DNA from 2 places in the Litoribrevibacter albus genome. Region 1 is predicted to be linked to the other one. Evidence: riboswitches for the same ligand, from Rfam matches in the RefSeq annotation. Region 1 holds a riboswitch; the other holds the start of a gene.
The links. Region 1 has a riboswitch for cobalamin ahead of QQL66_RS02095 (CbtB domain-containing protein). Riboswitches for the same ligand answer to the same signal wherever they lie in the genome.
Positions count from the first base shown of each region.

Region 2: another riboswitch for cobalamin. It lies ahead of QQL66_RS10395 (TonB-dependent receptor domain-containing protein); the one in region 1 lies ahead of QQL66_RS02095 (CbtB domain-containing protein).

Region 1 covers NZ_BSNM01000003.1:77,172-85,008, forward strand. The annotation lists gene cobU (bifunctional adenosylcobinamide kinase/adenosylcobinamide-phosphate guanylyltransferase) at 1-166, shown strand, start outside; gene cobT (nicotinate-nucleotide--dimethylbenzimidazole phosphoribosyltransferase) at 203-1,273, shown strand; gene QQL66_RS02080 (histidine phosphatase family protein) at 1,388-2,065, shown strand; gene QQL66_RS02085 (adenosylcobinamide-GDP ribazoletransferase) at 2,132-2,899, shown strand; gene QQL66_RS02090 (hypothetical protein) at 2,916-3,248, shown strand; cobalamin riboswitch at 3,288-3,537, shown strand; gene QQL66_RS02095 (CbtB domain-containing protein) at 3,569-3,754, shown strand; gene QQL66_RS02100 (CbtA family protein) at 4,014-4,796, shown strand; gene QQL66_RS02105 (AAA family ATPase) at 4,777-6,582, shown strand; gene cobO (cob(I)yrinic acid a,c-diamide adenosyltransferase) at 6,587-7,222, shown strand; gene QQL66_RS02115 (cobyrinic acid a,c-diamide synthase CobB) at 7,237-7,837, shown strand, end outside.
Region 2 covers NZ_BSNM01000014.1:41,262-49,098, reverse strand. The annotation lists gene QQL66_RS10415 (ATP-binding protein) at 1-888, opposite strand, end outside; gene QQL66_RS10410 (peptidylprolyl isomerase) at 1,033-1,308, shown strand; gene QQL66_RS10405 (SGNH/GDSL hydrolase family protein) at 1,349-2,056, opposite strand; gene QQL66_RS10400 (hypothetical protein) at 2,126-2,380, opposite strand; gene QQL66_RS10395 (TonB-dependent receptor domain-containing protein) at 2,525-4,420, opposite strand; cobalamin riboswitch at 4,522-4,780, opposite strand; gene QQL66_RS10390 (cysteine-rich CWC family protein) at 4,874-5,185, opposite strand; gene QQL66_RS10385 (putative pterin-binding protein) at 5,266-5,778, shown strand; gene QQL66_RS10380 (ATP-binding protein) at 5,783-7,837, shown strand, end outside.

The DNA of each region.
Region 1 (7,837 bases):
TAACGAAGTCGGTCAAGGTGTGGTGCCGATGGGGGAATTGTCCCGAAAGTTTGTCGATGAGGCCGGTTGGTTGCATCAGGATTTAGCCAAACTCTGTGATACCGTGGTGTTTGTGGTGGCCGGTCTGCCCCAATTCCTCAAATCCTCCTCAATTCCTAAAACCTAGTTCTTAACTTATTTTTTGTCTTTAAAGGATCTGACTATGACTGCCTGGTGGACTCAAGCGATTCAACAGCCTAATGCAGAACAAGGTGAGCAAGCATCGGCTCATCAAAATCAGCTGACTAAGCCACCGGGATCATTGGGGCAGTTGGAAGACATTGCAATCCAATTGGCGGCTAATCAAAACACGTTGAAGCCGAAAGTCGATAACGTCGCCATACGCGTGTTTGCTGGCGATCATGGCGTTGTGGAAGAAGGTGTCTCTGCCTTTCCTCAAGCGGTTACTGTCGAAATGATTAAAAATTTCTGTGCCGGTGGTGCGGCCATCAGTGTGTTGGCGAAAGAGCAGGGCGCGGATTTCCAAGTGGTCAATGTTGGAACGGCAACGCCAGTGGAGGACCATCCTAAATTGATCAATCAACCGGTTGCAGCGGGCACTCAAAACTTTTGTCAGCAGGCAGCAATGACCGAGGCTGAATTTGAAGCCGCGCTTGGGTTGGGCAAATCCATTGCAGAACAAGCCCATCAAGAGGGTGCCCAACTCTTTATTGGCGGTGAGATGGGGATCGGCAACACCACAGCGGCGTCGGCCGTTGCCGCTGCCTTGATTCAGGATGAGTTAACGCTCGAACAAAAAGTCCTGGCATTGGTTGGACGCGGCACTGGCGTCGATGATAAGGGATTAACCATCAAACAACAGGCTGTAATGCGGGCGTTAGCGCTTCATCAGGATTCAATCAGTGATCCGGTATTAGCGCTACAAGCCGTTGGTGGCTTGGAAATTGTTGCGCTAACCGGTGCCTATCTCCGTTGTGGACAATTAGGTGTGACTGTTTTGGTGGATGGGTTTATCTGTTCCGTTGCTGCATTAGCGGCGCTTAGCATCAATGAAAAGCTCAGACCTTGGTTGATCTTTGCTCATCAGTCAGAAGAGTCCGGGCATCAAAAAGTATTGCAGGCATTGGATGCCAAACCTTTGTTAAACCTGGGAATGCGTTTGGGCGAAGCCAGTGGAGCGGCTGTGGCCCTACCGTTGCTTAGATTAGCCTGTTCACTCCATTCCTCTATGGCAACCTTTGAGTCGGCGGGGGTTAGTAACTCAGACGATTAATGATTCTTTCGTCATTCTGTACTGATTGCTTTGTACTTGTACACACTAAGGACGTGCTGTGAATATCTCAAATCGACGAATTCCTTCTAAGCTATGGAATGTGGAGGTTAGCTTATGACGCAAACCACAAGAGTTGATCTCTTGAGACATGGCGAATGTGAGGGTGCCCAATCGATTTATCGGGGCATCATTGATAGTCCGTTAAGTAAAGACGGTTGGGAAACCATGAATAAGGCTGTCGTTTCCGTTGTGTCCGATTGGGATGTGATCATTACGTCCCCCAAGCAACGGTGTCGGCGATACGCGATGGCGTTGGCAGAAGATCTGATGCGACCTTTCGAGATCAACTCCGGTTTTAGGGAAATTAACTTTGGCCGCTGGGAAGGTTTGACCTTTAGGGATGTATGGAAGGCGGAAGCTGATAACGTTAAAGCCTTTTATTCCGACCCTGAGAGTAACCCGCATGGCGGGGAATCTGTTGCACAAATGACGGATCGGGTGATGGCGGCTTGGGCTGAGATCTTACAACGCCATCGGGGAAAACGTATTTTATTGGTGAATCACGGCGGAATCATGCGCGTGCTTCTGTCCGAGCTGCTATCGATTCCAATGACATCGGTCTCTAAGATGAATGTGCCCTATGGTTGTTTAACTCGCTTCTCTGTGTTCTTTGATGAGAAAGTGTCTAATAAGGCAGTATCTAATGAGGCTGTATCTAATGAGAAAGCATCTGATGGCAAAGAGAATGAGCAGTATCATCCGATGATGGAGTTTCATAACAAAGCTGGATGAAACGCTTGCTGAACGCTCTTTCTTACCTTTGAACCATCCTATGGAATTAAAACGAAAAGGACAGATATGAACCTAAAATCTTTCTGGGTTGCCCTTCAATTCTTCACGTTATTGCCTACCCCAAACCTTAAAAACGTCGAGAACAAAGATTTGGCGGACTCGGTGCTGTGGTATCCACTGGTTGGCGCTGTGATTGGTGCGCTTTTGTGGGTCTTAGCGGCGTTGCTGATGCCTTGGTTTTCCTCGTTAGTGGTTGCAGGAATTGTACTCCTTGTTTGGGTAGCGATAACTGGTGCTCTGCATTTGGATGGCCTCGCTGATTGTGCCGATGCCTGGATGGGCGGTTTTGGTTCAAAGGAACGCACTTTGGAAATCATGAAGGACCCGGTCAGTGGGCCTATCGCGGTGTGTGTGTTAATCACTTGCTTATTACTCAAGTTTGCGTTGATTGAGTCCTTACTGAGCAGCAGCCTGGCGTGTGGTCTGATGGTCGTGCCTGTGATTGGCCGAATGTCGGCTGTATTACTGTTGTTAACCACCAAATACGTGAGGGAAGGCGGTTTGGGTGAGGCTTTGAGTCAGGAGCTGGATGCATCCAAAGCCTGGGGCATTCTAATTGTATTGGCGTTGGTGACGCTGGTGCTGCAACCTGTCCTGGCACTGTGTTTGTTCACTGTGTCGCTGGCTGTGTTCTTGGGCTGGCGACAGCGAATGATTCAGCGTATCGAAGGCTGCACCGGTGACACCCTTGGTGCCATGATTGAGCTGGTGGAGTTGGCTGCGTTGTTTGGTCTTGCGCTCTTTATTGGCGTTAACATTGGCCTGAACGGGTAAGAGCAGGCCAATTGTTATGACCGATACCATGAGTGATGTTTTGATCGATCATCTCTTTTCGATGTTTGTGGACAGTTTAAAACCAGACTTTCAACAGCGTATTCTTAATGATCCCGAGCCTGATAGAGAGTTTGATGACATTATGATCGACGATGGTCGGTTTTGCTTTACCCTGAATGGCCTTCATCGTTTGGTTCAAACGGTCTATCCCATCGACTATTACGCTTTTCAACAGCGTTTATACGCCAGCAATCTCAATGAACGACTCGCAGAGATGGGGTTGTCTGTGGTTATGCATCAATCCACCGGGAAAGTCGCCAGTAATTGGTATCGATTAGAAGAGCTTTAGTGTCTCCCGTCGCGTCTAGCTTTCACTCGTCATATACATTACTATGCTTGCTGTTCAGGTGCCTGATGTGTCCATCATGTTTAATCGATTGATGCAGAAGGATAATCGGGAAGTATGGTAAGTACAGAGAGAACATTGCAGTACTGACTCCATCGCTGCCCCCGCAACGGTAAAAGAGTTGTTTAGCTAACCACTGGTTTGATCAAAACCGGGAAGGGATAAACAGGTAAAGTTCGAATTTTTGAACTACTCTTAGAGCCCGGAGACCGGCCTGACAAGTCCTTATAATAACCATTGCACGGTGGGTGCAGGAGAAGAAAATGACCACTCAAGTTTCAAGTGCTCAGCACGCGAAAACACACGTTAAAGTTTCATCATTAGCACAGACTGCCGCTGCCATTATTTTTGGTGCCGTGGTTGTATTCGCGGTAGGTTTCTTACCAATGGATGCAGCGCACAACGCAGCGCACGATACTCGTCACGCGATGGCCTTTCCTTGCCATTAAAAGTTTGCCACTAGTGACTTTCTAGTTGGTGCTTTGCCTATTCGTACTTTGTTTACTAGTGCTTGGTCTATTAGAACTTGGTCTATTAGAACTTGGTCTATTAGAACTTTGTTTATTAGAGCCTAGCCTATTACATATGTGCGGTTAGTTCATCGCCACTGATTTTCCACAGTCTAAAAACTCGCAGTTGAATGAACCTGATCCGGTCGGATTGGGCTTTTGTGCGTTCTAAATACTCGTTATGGAAGAGCTTTAACCTATGTTATTTCGTCGAATCATATTAAATGCCTTGCTGGTCGGCATCGTTGCCAGTTTTGTATTCAGTCTCCTTCAAGTTTATGTTGTTAATCCTATTATCTTCGCTTCTGAAACCTATGAAGTGGCTGAAGAACCTGCCCCTGTGGCTGACCATCATCATGGTGAGGAAGCCGGTCATGCCCATTCTCATGATGAAGAAGCCTGGGCTCCGGAAGATGGCATTGAGCGAACAGCCTACACCATGTCAGCCAATATCTTTGCGGGCATCGGTTACGCGGCAATCTTACTGGCTGTCATGAGTCAGTTGTCTTTGCAGGGTCTTACTCGTGTGAATCTTTTGAAAGGGATTGCTTGGGGGATTGGTGGTTTCATCGTGTTCTTCGGTGCGCCGGCCATTGGTATTCCGCCTGAAATTCCTGGTATTGAGGCGGCTCCGGTTGAGCACCGACAAGCATGGTGGATGCTAACCGCAGCTGCAGTAGCCATTGGGTTATTGGTATTGGTCTATGCACCGTTGAAGTTCAAAGCACTGGGTGTGGTTGCGATCAGCTTACCCTATCTTGTTTCTGCTCCACATCCTGACGGCCCGGCGTTTTCTCATCCTGATCCGGCAGCGATTGTTGCGTTAACGGATCTACATCAACAATTTATTGTTACTACCTCAGTTTCGAACTTGCTGTTTTGGTTGGTGATGGGTGTAATGAGTGCTTGGGTATTGAACCGTTGGGTGCTGACACCAAACGTACTGAAAGGCCTAGGTCAGGATGAAACCGCAAACGCTTAAGTTTCCTTTTACCGCAGTATCAGGGCAGGCTTCTTTCAAGCTTGCTTTGATTCTTGCTGCGATCAACCCCGCTCTTGGCGGGGTGTTAATTAGTGGCCCTCGTGGGTCTGCTAAATCTACGTTAGCTCGTGGGCTGGCGGATGTTATGCCAGCGTCGGCAAATAAACCTCATGAATTTGTTACGCTTCCGCTGGGTGCCAGTGAAGAAATGCTTGTGGGCACGTTAGATCTACAGAAGGTCTTGGCCGACCAATCGGTGTCGTTTCAGCCAGGTTTATTAGCCAAAGCCGATGGCGGTGTCTTGTATGTGGATGAAGTAAATCTTCTGTCAGATAACCTTGTGGATTTGCTGCTCGATGTCTCGGCCAGTGGTGTTAATGTGGTAGAGCGCGATGGTGTCAGCCACAGTCATTCCGCCGAGTTTATTTTGTTGGGTACGATGAACCCGGATGAGGGGGAATTGCGTCCTCAACTACTGGATCGTTTTGGTTTGTCCGTTGAGTTATCCAATCAATACAGTGTGGAAGAACGTGTCGAGATTGTGCGTTTACGTGAAGCCTTTGATCGAAACCCTGAGGTGTTTGTTCAGGACTACCAAAAAGCGCAAGCCACATTAACCGAGAGCATTCAAACCGCCAGAACTCTACTGAATCAGGTGCAATGTGCTGATGAGTTACGCATTTTGATCGCTGAGAAATGCGTTGAGGCACATGTGGATGGTATGCGTGGTGACATTGTTTGGTATCGTGCCGCTGTGGCGCATGCAGCATGGCATCGGCGAGATCAGGTAACGGAAGAGGATATTCTGGCCGTTGAAGAGTTGGTGTTGGCGCATCGTCGTCAGAACAGTAGCAATTCATCGAATCCACCACATTTTCCGAACTCTAATTCACAAAGACCAGAGTCTTCTGATACGCCTTCAAGAACGCCATTTTCGCGGCCTCAGGAATCAAAGAATCAACAAACCAAAGAGGGTTCCGAAGGGGATTGGGGCAGTATGTCTTCCACGGCTCAAGAACAACAGACTGTGGAAGCTTCCTGGCAACTCAATCCCTTGAATAAGAAAGCAGAGAAACGTTCTGCGAAACAATCATCTTTGGGAAAGCCTCAAACCCTTAGTTCCGGTCGTCAGAAAGGCATCGGGAGTAAGGGTGTGTATGCCTCGAAAACAGACGATAGCAAAGTTCATTGGTTCGGTTCTATGGTTAAGAACGCAGGCCAGATACCGCTGAAAGAACTGGTATTTCGAAAGAAACGAGAAAGTCAGCCCGTGTTGCATTTGGTGTTGTTGGATACGTCGGCGTCGATTCTCCAACATCAGAACTTTGCCAAGGCCAAATCTTTGGTCAGTGCCATTGCCAATCAAGCCTATCTGGCTCGTGAACAAATGACCTTAATGGGCTTTGGTAATCAAAAAGTAGAGACGTTACTGCCGAAGAAGCGTGCGCCAAAGTCACTCATTACCTTGTTGAATACTATTCCAGCAGCAGGAGGTACGCCGCTGCGAGAGATGCTTCAACAAGCCAAAGCTTTCCAGCAGCAACAAGTGACACAAATACCGAATTTACTCATAAAGACGTACCTCATTACCGACGGTCGAACCAGCCAAGCTTTTGATGATTTGGATTTACTTGGGCAGGTTACGGTTGTTGATACTGAAGACAGTCAGGTCAAACGTGGCAAAGCACTTCACATTGCCCAATCCTTGGTTGCGGAGTATTTCAAATTAACGGATCTTTCGTTGCCTGAATTCACTTCACCGTCTTCTCACACTTTAAAGGTCTAGGATCATGTCTCAAGAAAACACGCAAACTACTGAACAAGTGTCATCGACGGATCAGGAAAAACACCAAACACGCATGGCCTCCAAGAAAGCCGTGGTCGATGCGCGTATTGCCAAAGCTACCGAAGAGCGTGGCGTACTAATTTTGATGCGTGGTAACGGCAAAGGGAAGAGCAGCTCTGCGTTGGGTACTATGGCCCGATCTGCCGGACACGGTATGAAGTGCGCGGTTATTCAGTTTATTAAAGGCCGTCGTGAAACAGGCGAGTATAAATTCTTCAAAGATCATCCATTAGTGGATTGGCATGTAATGGGTCACGGCTTTACCTGGGAAACTCAAGACAAAACCCAGGACATCGAAGCCGCGAAAAAAGCCTGGGCATTGGCGGAAGAACTTCTGCAAGACGAAAGTTACGACATGCTGGTGTTTGATGAACTGAGCTACATGTTCAAGTACAAATACCTGGAAGTAGAACCTGCGGTGAAAGCTTTGCAGAATCGCCCTAAGCATCAGAATGTAATCATCACTGGTCGTACAATGGCGACGGGTCTTCAAGAAATTGCTGACACCATTTCAACCATTCAAGATGACAAACATGCCTTCCGTTTAGGTGTGAAAGCACAAGCCGGGATTGAGTTTTAAGCATGACAAATCTCATGAATATAGCGTTAGTTGCCGACCAACCTGAGACCGCATCTTGCCCAGCGCTGTTTTTAGCCGCACCTGCGTCAGGGCAGGGGAAAACCACGGTTTCAGCGGCCTTAGCGAGAATGTTGAAACGCCAAGGCAAAGTGGTTCGCGTCTTTAAAACCGGGCCGGATTACCTCGACCCGCAGATTCTTCATCAAGCGTCTGGTGAACCGGTTGAGCAGTTGGATATGTGGATGGCGGGTGAAGCCTACTGTCAGACTAAGTTGTTTGAAGCCGCTCGTGATGCTGATCTGATTTTGATTGAAGGCGCGATGGGGCTGTTCGATGGTGAGCCTTCCAGCGCCGATTTAGCAGCTCGCTTTGGTGTCCCTATTGCCTTGGTGATGGATGTCAAAGGCATGGCGCAAACTGCGGCTGCGGTAGCGACAGGCTTGGTGAATTTTCGGGATGATGTTCAGTTCGCCGGTTTAATTGCCAACAACTGTGGCTCGGAACGTCATCGCCAACTGATCGAAGATGCCTTGCCAGAGAACCTTCCGCTACTCGCGCATCTGGCACGTTCGGAAGACGTGGCCTTACCGGAGCGTCATCTGGGGTTGGTGCAAG
Region 2 (7,837 bases), on a different contig from region 1:
AGGCTGGCGAACTACCGTCATCAAATCATTCACTGATTGACAGCATCTGCTCACCTGACGAGCTAACAGATTCAAAGTAGGCTGAACCTCATCATTACCGTCTAAACTGGCCTTGAGCTCGTCAGTGGCTAACTGAATGGCATTCAACGGCGTGCCCAATTCGTGTGCGGCACCTGCGGCCAACATACCCAACTTCATGATTTCAGTTTCAGAATAAGCTTGCTGCTGAATTCTATAAATTTCCTGATCCCGTTCTCTCAAGTTATTCGCCATTCGAACCACAAAAAATGCGACCAACACAGCAACAATGACATAACCCAAAAACATTCCGTGAAGATGCAGATTAAACGAAGAATCATTGACCTGATGCCCAACATGGCCTGCATGTCCGGCATGCCCTGCAATGGAAGACACTGATGGCATCGAAGCCATTGAATGAGTCAAGCCAGCAACGTCATAGCTCACGTATGAAAGAATCAGATAAGCACAGCCGGTAATTGCTACGATCAACCAGGTATAAATGGGTTCCAACAAGATGGCAGCGATCACTACCTGAAGAATAAAAAATCCAATGAAGGGGTTTGAAATACCGCCACTGAAGTAAATCAAAACAGACAAGGCGAGAACATCAATCAGAAGCTGAATAAACACTTCCTGTCGTCCAAGTTCCAAGCGATTAGCGCCTTGCTTCAAACGATAGGCAGTAAAAACATTCACAAGCGCCAACAAACCAATCACCACCAACATCGGTTCCACCGCCAGCTTGAGGCTGAATCCCCAATAGGCAACCGAAACCGACAAAAGCTGACCGACAATCGCGACGTTCCTGAGCAGGAACAGCAACCGTAGATTCTTGTTTTGTGTGATGTTTTCTAGATTTGAGTTCATGGACTGCATTATCCCCTAAGCTAAAATGATGTCACTGCGACAAATTGTCGCATCAAACAGGAAAAATGTATTGAGACCAGATGGTTACTAGCCTCATCCAAGATCAGGTATACTTACCAAGTGAACAATAGTTGAGATAAATCAATGATCGCCTGTGCAAGACATATTCTAGTGAAGACCGCTGCGGAAGCAGAAAAGCTCAAAAAACGTATCCAACAAGGTGAGGATTTCGCCAAGCTCGCGAAAAAATACTCGCAATGTCCATCAGGAAAAAAAGGTGGTGATCTAGGCGAATTCCGCCCTGGTCAAATGGTTAAAGCCTTTGACCAAGTGGTGTTCAAGAAACCCATCCTGGAAATTCATGGGCCTGTAAAAACCCAATTTGGCTTTCACTTAATTCAAACGCTTTACCGTAATTAGCACATCAACTCGTTACGTGGAGTGAGTTAACTCCACAAACTTACTTGGGCTGAAAACGATAGATATGCTGCGTTAAAGCTTCAGCCCATTGTTCATAGAGTTTAGGACCAGGATGAAACCCATCACTGGCCATCAGTGAATGGTCTAACTCAAATCCGGGTTCAATCAAGCTACAGTTCTCATTCGCATGAATGAGCTTCTTCAAATGAGCATTCAATTCTCTTGCTCTCAACCCCAAACACCACCTTAACGGCTGTGGTAATGCCGGAAACATATGCATGGGTGGGACAGGCGTCATCAACACAGAACCGACTGAAAACTTATCCTTTAAAAGATCGATCATTCGCTGTTGCTGGTGATACCAATCATTAGGTGAAACACTGCTGGTGACATCATTCACCCCTATCGAGGTAATCACCACATCGACCTCAAACGCATCAAGCGTTTCTAATCGTTCTATAACGTCTAACGTTTTATCACCCGTCTTGGCTTCTAATCGCCATTCAATCTGATAATGAGCTTTTAAGCGCTCAATTAGCTGCCCTGACAAAGCCTGAGACTGACAATCAACCCCGACACCGGCTGCGGCAGAATCCCCCAAAATCAGAACACTCAATGGGTTGCCCTGCCCCAACACACCTGATCGCTCCCCTTTTGCTTCCGGAAGCTTTGGAGTAGTGAGACGAACGTAGATCCCTTGAGGTAATAGAATAGGTAAGAGAAGTAAGGTCGAAAGTGTATTTAGCATCCTGCATCACCCTTATCTGGCATTTAGACGGCGTCATTAAGACAGTGTCAGTAAGACAGCTAATCTACTCTATGATTGTTGTGATCCCATGAAAAACTCAACGATGGTCAACCCCTGAAAACCGGCTGCAATGATGATCGAGCCAATGAAAAGCGGCATAGCTACATAGGTAAAACGAAAGAACAACACGCCGCGCTTTTCGCCTAATGTGGCTCTCATAACTTTAAGACGTCCGTCCGTCTCTTTGTATTTAACGCTACGATACCCAAACACCAGAGCGATTAACCAACACACTGCACCTAGGGCAATAGTCATGAGATTCATACAAGATCCTTATCAACTGACAAAAGAACGGGAAAAGAAGTGTCGCATTATAGAGAATCGATTAGATGATAAAAACTAAAAAGCCGCTCTGTTACGAGCGGCTTTTGTTGGTGAGATCGATCAAAGAATGAAAAGTCGATACCACTATGGCTGATAAGTCACTGAAACCAGATAGGTTAGCTCTGGCTGATTGTAGCCACGGCTCACCTCATACTCCTTTTCAAAGAGGTTTTCGATCTTGGCCTGCCACTTCAATCCATCAATCACCTCGTAGCCAACACGAAGATCGACGGTAGCATAGCCGGGTAACTCAACCGTATTTGCCTGATCCACATAGGATTCATTTTCAGCTACAAAAGAAGCACCGGCAGAGAAACGGCCAAAATCACGATCCATCATAATCGACAAAGTTTGCGTCGGACGGTTAATTAATCGATTCCCCTTATATACGCCGTTGCGACTCTTTGCGCTTAGCAAAGATAAATCACCGCGAATAACCCAATCAAAAAAACGCGTATTGGCAGAAAACTCCATCCCCTGAATTCTCGCCTGATTCACGTTCTCAGGAATATAGAAAGGCTCTTCGGAGACGATCAAATCCTGAATGCGAGTGCGGAACCAGGTGATCGACCAGTTAACCGATTCTAAAACGCCATTGATGCCCAGTTCGAGCGTATCCGATTTCTCGGGCTTTAAGTCTGGGTTTCCTGAACAGCAGAAACCAAAGCCTGGATGGTATAGATAATTAAATGACGGAGCGACAAAAGCCGTGCCATAAGACGCCTTTAATCGAGTCTCGTTTTCGAAGCTGTAGCCCCAGCCTAATGAACCTGTGTGCTCAGACCCAAACTGCTCGTTATCATCATATCTATGGTTCAGCTCCAAATCATGCCCTGAAACATGCATTTGTACTTGAGTAAATACACCATGATTATTGCGCTCATTTTGAATAAAGTTCGAGGTGGTGTCTGAGTGATCATCCTGGAAGTCGTACCCCACAACAACACTCACGTCATCCGATGGCGTAAATTCATTGATCCAGGAAAATGAATCCCGTCTAGTTTCGAAGGACGACAGCCTTTTGAAGTTAGCAAAGGTATGTGACTTTTCCCAACTACGGCCAAGCTGAATGCTCGATGACCACCATTGAGTCATGTCGTTGTTCAAGCCAAATCCCAGTACACGTAAAGTATCTTTATTTTGCTGATTCGGATAGAAACCAAATGAATCATCAAATTCATTTTGAGTATGAGACTGCAAATAATTGAATGTCAGGTTCGTCTTACCAGACAGCTTAATGTCTGAATTGACCGTTAACGATGAATTTTCAAACGCGTCATCATCACTTTCGTAGTGCTTGTAAGCATCAATACCATCGGTGCCTTCATAACTATAGGTAGCATTCAGGGAAGCAGAATCGTTACGAACACCAAAACCTAATGCCACCTCTTGTGTATCATCCGATCCTGCCCCCACGCGAATAAACGGGCTAAATCCGGATTGGCTTTGCTTACGAGTAAAGATCTGGATCACACCGCCCGCAGCTTCTGAGCCATAGAGACTGGATCTTGGCCCTTTCACCACCTCTATTCGTTCAATCTGATCCACAGGGATATTTTGAAATGCCGTCGCACCATTATTTGCAGAGCCTACTTTTACACCATCAATCAAAAACAACGTATGAGTTGATGCAGTGCCACGAAGAAACAACGAACTTTGCTTCCCACGTCCTCCAGTGTTTTTGATCGTAACATTGGCAAAATCACGCAACAGCTCTTCAGTAGAACGCGCTTGAGAACGTTCAATATCTTCTCGTGTGATGATAGTAACGGACGACAACGTCTCATCGACAGACACGGCTGTACGGTTAGCTGTGACGACCATAGTGTTGGGTTGAGAATTTTCTATCGACTGACCATGGACGTTTGGATGCATCAACATAGCCGCAGCGAACATCGATGCGATTGCCGGAGATTTATTGGTTGAAGAAACGAACGTTTTAGAAACTAATACTTGAGAAAGCCTAGATTTAAATATCATTATCCTACCGCCTAACGTGCCCACCGCACGTATCAGTGAAAACACACAAGCCTCTTCATTGAAATGAAAAATCATGATCAAAATGAAAAGCGCATTGCGTCATGAGTAAATGCTTTCAGGCCGGTCTCCGGGCTTAGGAGTAAGATAGTTGTCCATCTACATTCAGCGCCTTCCCATGCATGTTCTAAAAACTTAAACACAGTGGCTAATTGCTGAACTTAACTCCATTACCGTTGCGGGGGCAGCGTTGGAATTTCGTGAAATATCATCTGATGTATTCATCAAACGTGATAACACAAGCACGCAACTTCCCGTTTAAAGACACGCTCTTAGTTACTGACATCAAAATTGTGAGCAATAAAATAAGGCACGCCTACCTAAAGCGAGGCGCGATTATCCTGATGACACCAGGTAACTTCAAGTGTTAAGGGAGGATTATTGATAAGCGTCGTTTTAACGGCGGGATAGTTGAGCTAAACAACCTGGGCAAATGCATCGAGTATCTATGTCTCGCTCAGCTAACTGCTCTTGGTAATTTTCAGGAAAGCTCTCAGAGACACACCAACAAGGTGTGGTTGACTCAAGATTGCTATCAGCTGGGTTATTGTCTTCACAGTTATTGTTTTTAGCTTTGATCTCTTCAGACTTTCCAGCTTTAGATTTCCCTGCTTTAGATAGCGGAGCAGCCATCTGACACTGGTTCGATTTACCACATAATGGACAAATTGAAGGATCAATTGTTTGTTCTTTTGAGGAGTGAGTCATAGACCACCAACATTCCAAGCCGTCATTCTAACCATTTTAGGTCTATACTCGATCTAACAAAAGAGTTGAGAGTGGACTGTATGACACCTAAACACATTAGATTTCTGTTTTCTTTCCTTCCGCTATTTTTCTTTCCAAATCCCTACATCTATGCAGATTTGTCGAACCCCACCGACGATATCATTGTGGAAGTAAGTGGAGCGATTACTGTCACAAATGCGGACGACATGGCAATCATTGACCGTGATGTGATCAATAACCTTCCTCGTAAAAGCATCACCACGAGCAGTCATATCACAGAAGTTCCAGTCACTTATAGCGGCCCACTGTTTACTGATTTACTGACACTGCTAGGCAGTAAAGGTCGCACTGTTGTTGTGATCGCCTGGGATGACTATCTGGCCGAAATCAGTGTTGATGATTTGGATAAGTACGGCGTCATTCTTGCTGACTCAGAAAACGGAAAACAACTCACGCTTTCTGATCGTGGGCCTCTGTATGTGGTCTTCCCTTTTTCTGACTTCCCCGAGATCAGAAACGACCTCTACTACAATAAGTCGGTATGGCAAATCAAAGCCATTGAGGTGAAATAGAGCAGTGAGTAATACAAAACAGCTACTGCTCGTAGTTAATATCATAGTCCTTGCCGTTGTTTTACTTGGTTCCGTGCTGTTTTCCATCCATCAACTTCAGAAGTTTGAGGAATTAAACGACGGCCCGTTTCTGGCCATCATCAGTAACAACCTTGGGGTCAAAACCAAGTTGATGTCATTACAATTAGCCAGTCAGCGATATCTCACAACCCCCAACAAGAAAAACTTTAAAAATCTCAATAGGCAACTGAAAGTCATTAAAGGCAGTATCAACAATGATCTTAAAAGTGATGTAACACGGAAATTTCATCACCAACATGGTGACATATCCAAGCTCATAGAATTTCAGGAATACCTTGATCAACTTAGTTTCTTTGCTCCCAAGCACGAGCATGACCTACTCAATGCTAAAGAGTTTGATTCCCACCTGAACAAAGCCTATCAGCATTGGAACCGTTACAGCAGGCAGGTAATCCACGCGTCCCAAGAACAAAGCTTAATGATGCATAACTATTGGAATAAAAGCCTCTCTAATCAAATATTTCTGCTCGGTTTTATTGGAGCAATATCCCTTATTGTACTGATCGTCATTTCAAGACAACTGATCATTCAACGTAGAATGAGTCATGCCTTAGAGAAACAAAAAGATGAGTTGACCATTGCTCGAAATGCAGCAGAAGAGTCCACCAGAGCCAAGAGCCGTTTCTTATCAAACATGTCACATGAAATCAGGACACCGTTAAACGGCATCATAGGTCTGACCAACCTTGCCCGTCACAAGGCAGACACCCCTGAAGTTCAAGGCTATTTAGAAAAGGTGATTCTCTCCAGTGACGCCCTACTTCATGTCATCAACGATATTTTGGATGTCAGTAAAATTGAATCCGGAAAATTTGAATTAGAGATTGCGCAGGTAGATCTGGCCGATGTATTTGAGAGACTTTCAGCAACCATGGGGACGAATGCCCGAGACAAGAATCTGAATTTCTACATTTTGATTGAACCCAATGTACCTGCTTATATCCAAGGTGATCCAGCCAGACTCCAACAAATCTTAACTAACTTAATATCCAACGCCATCAAGTTTACTAGTGAAGGCTATATCCAACTTAAGGTCACTTACAACTCAACAGGCTTTCTGGAAATGGAAGTGTCAGATACCGGCATTGGCATTCCCGACGAAATTGCCGCAAATCTCTTCGAAGAATTCACCCAAGCGGATGCCTCCACTACAAGAAGGTTTGGAGGAACAGGTCTTGGCCTTTCCATTGTAAAAAGCTTAACAGAGCTTATGGGGGGCGAGGTTCATATCAGAACAGAACGAGATGTAGGAACCGCCTTCAGTGTCATCTTACCCGTTCAATCTCAGGATCAAGTGACTAAGACGATCACTGAATCAACCAATGTTGCCAGAAAGAAAAAAGTACACTGGATCAAGCTTGCTCACCCTGCTTGTAGTGTTCCCTTTGCGAATTCAATCAAGATAACGAATACAGGCGATCTAAGTGAATCAGAGAAATCAGCCACCCCAGAGTTAGAACACATGCTTCAAGCATGCGGTATTAACTGCTTTCCTGCTGAAATATCTGACTCCTTGTTGATTGAACTCCCCCCTGAAATGGAAGCAAGTACCATCAATGATGTGTCCTCACTCCTGAACAAGCACAAAGATAAAACCATCTACATCGTTGGCTACCCGGACCAATTACTTGAATTGCATGATCACTTTACCCAACCATTTGTTGGGATCGAAGCGCCCCTAAACACTATTCGAATTGTAAATGCGTTGGCAGATGAACAAGGGCAAAAATCCAGTGCCTCTTCACAATTAACACAGCAAGACTTCCATGGGAAACATGTATTATTGGTGGAAGACAGTGCTATCAACCAACTGATCGCGTTAGAAATGCTGAGCATTTTTGGCGTCCAAGTAACAACCTCAGACAACGGAGCCATTGCCGTCGATAAAGCGAATACAGAAGTATTTGATTTGATATTGATGGACATCCAAATGCCAGAAATGGATGGTATGAAAGCCACAGAGCTGATTCGTCAAAGC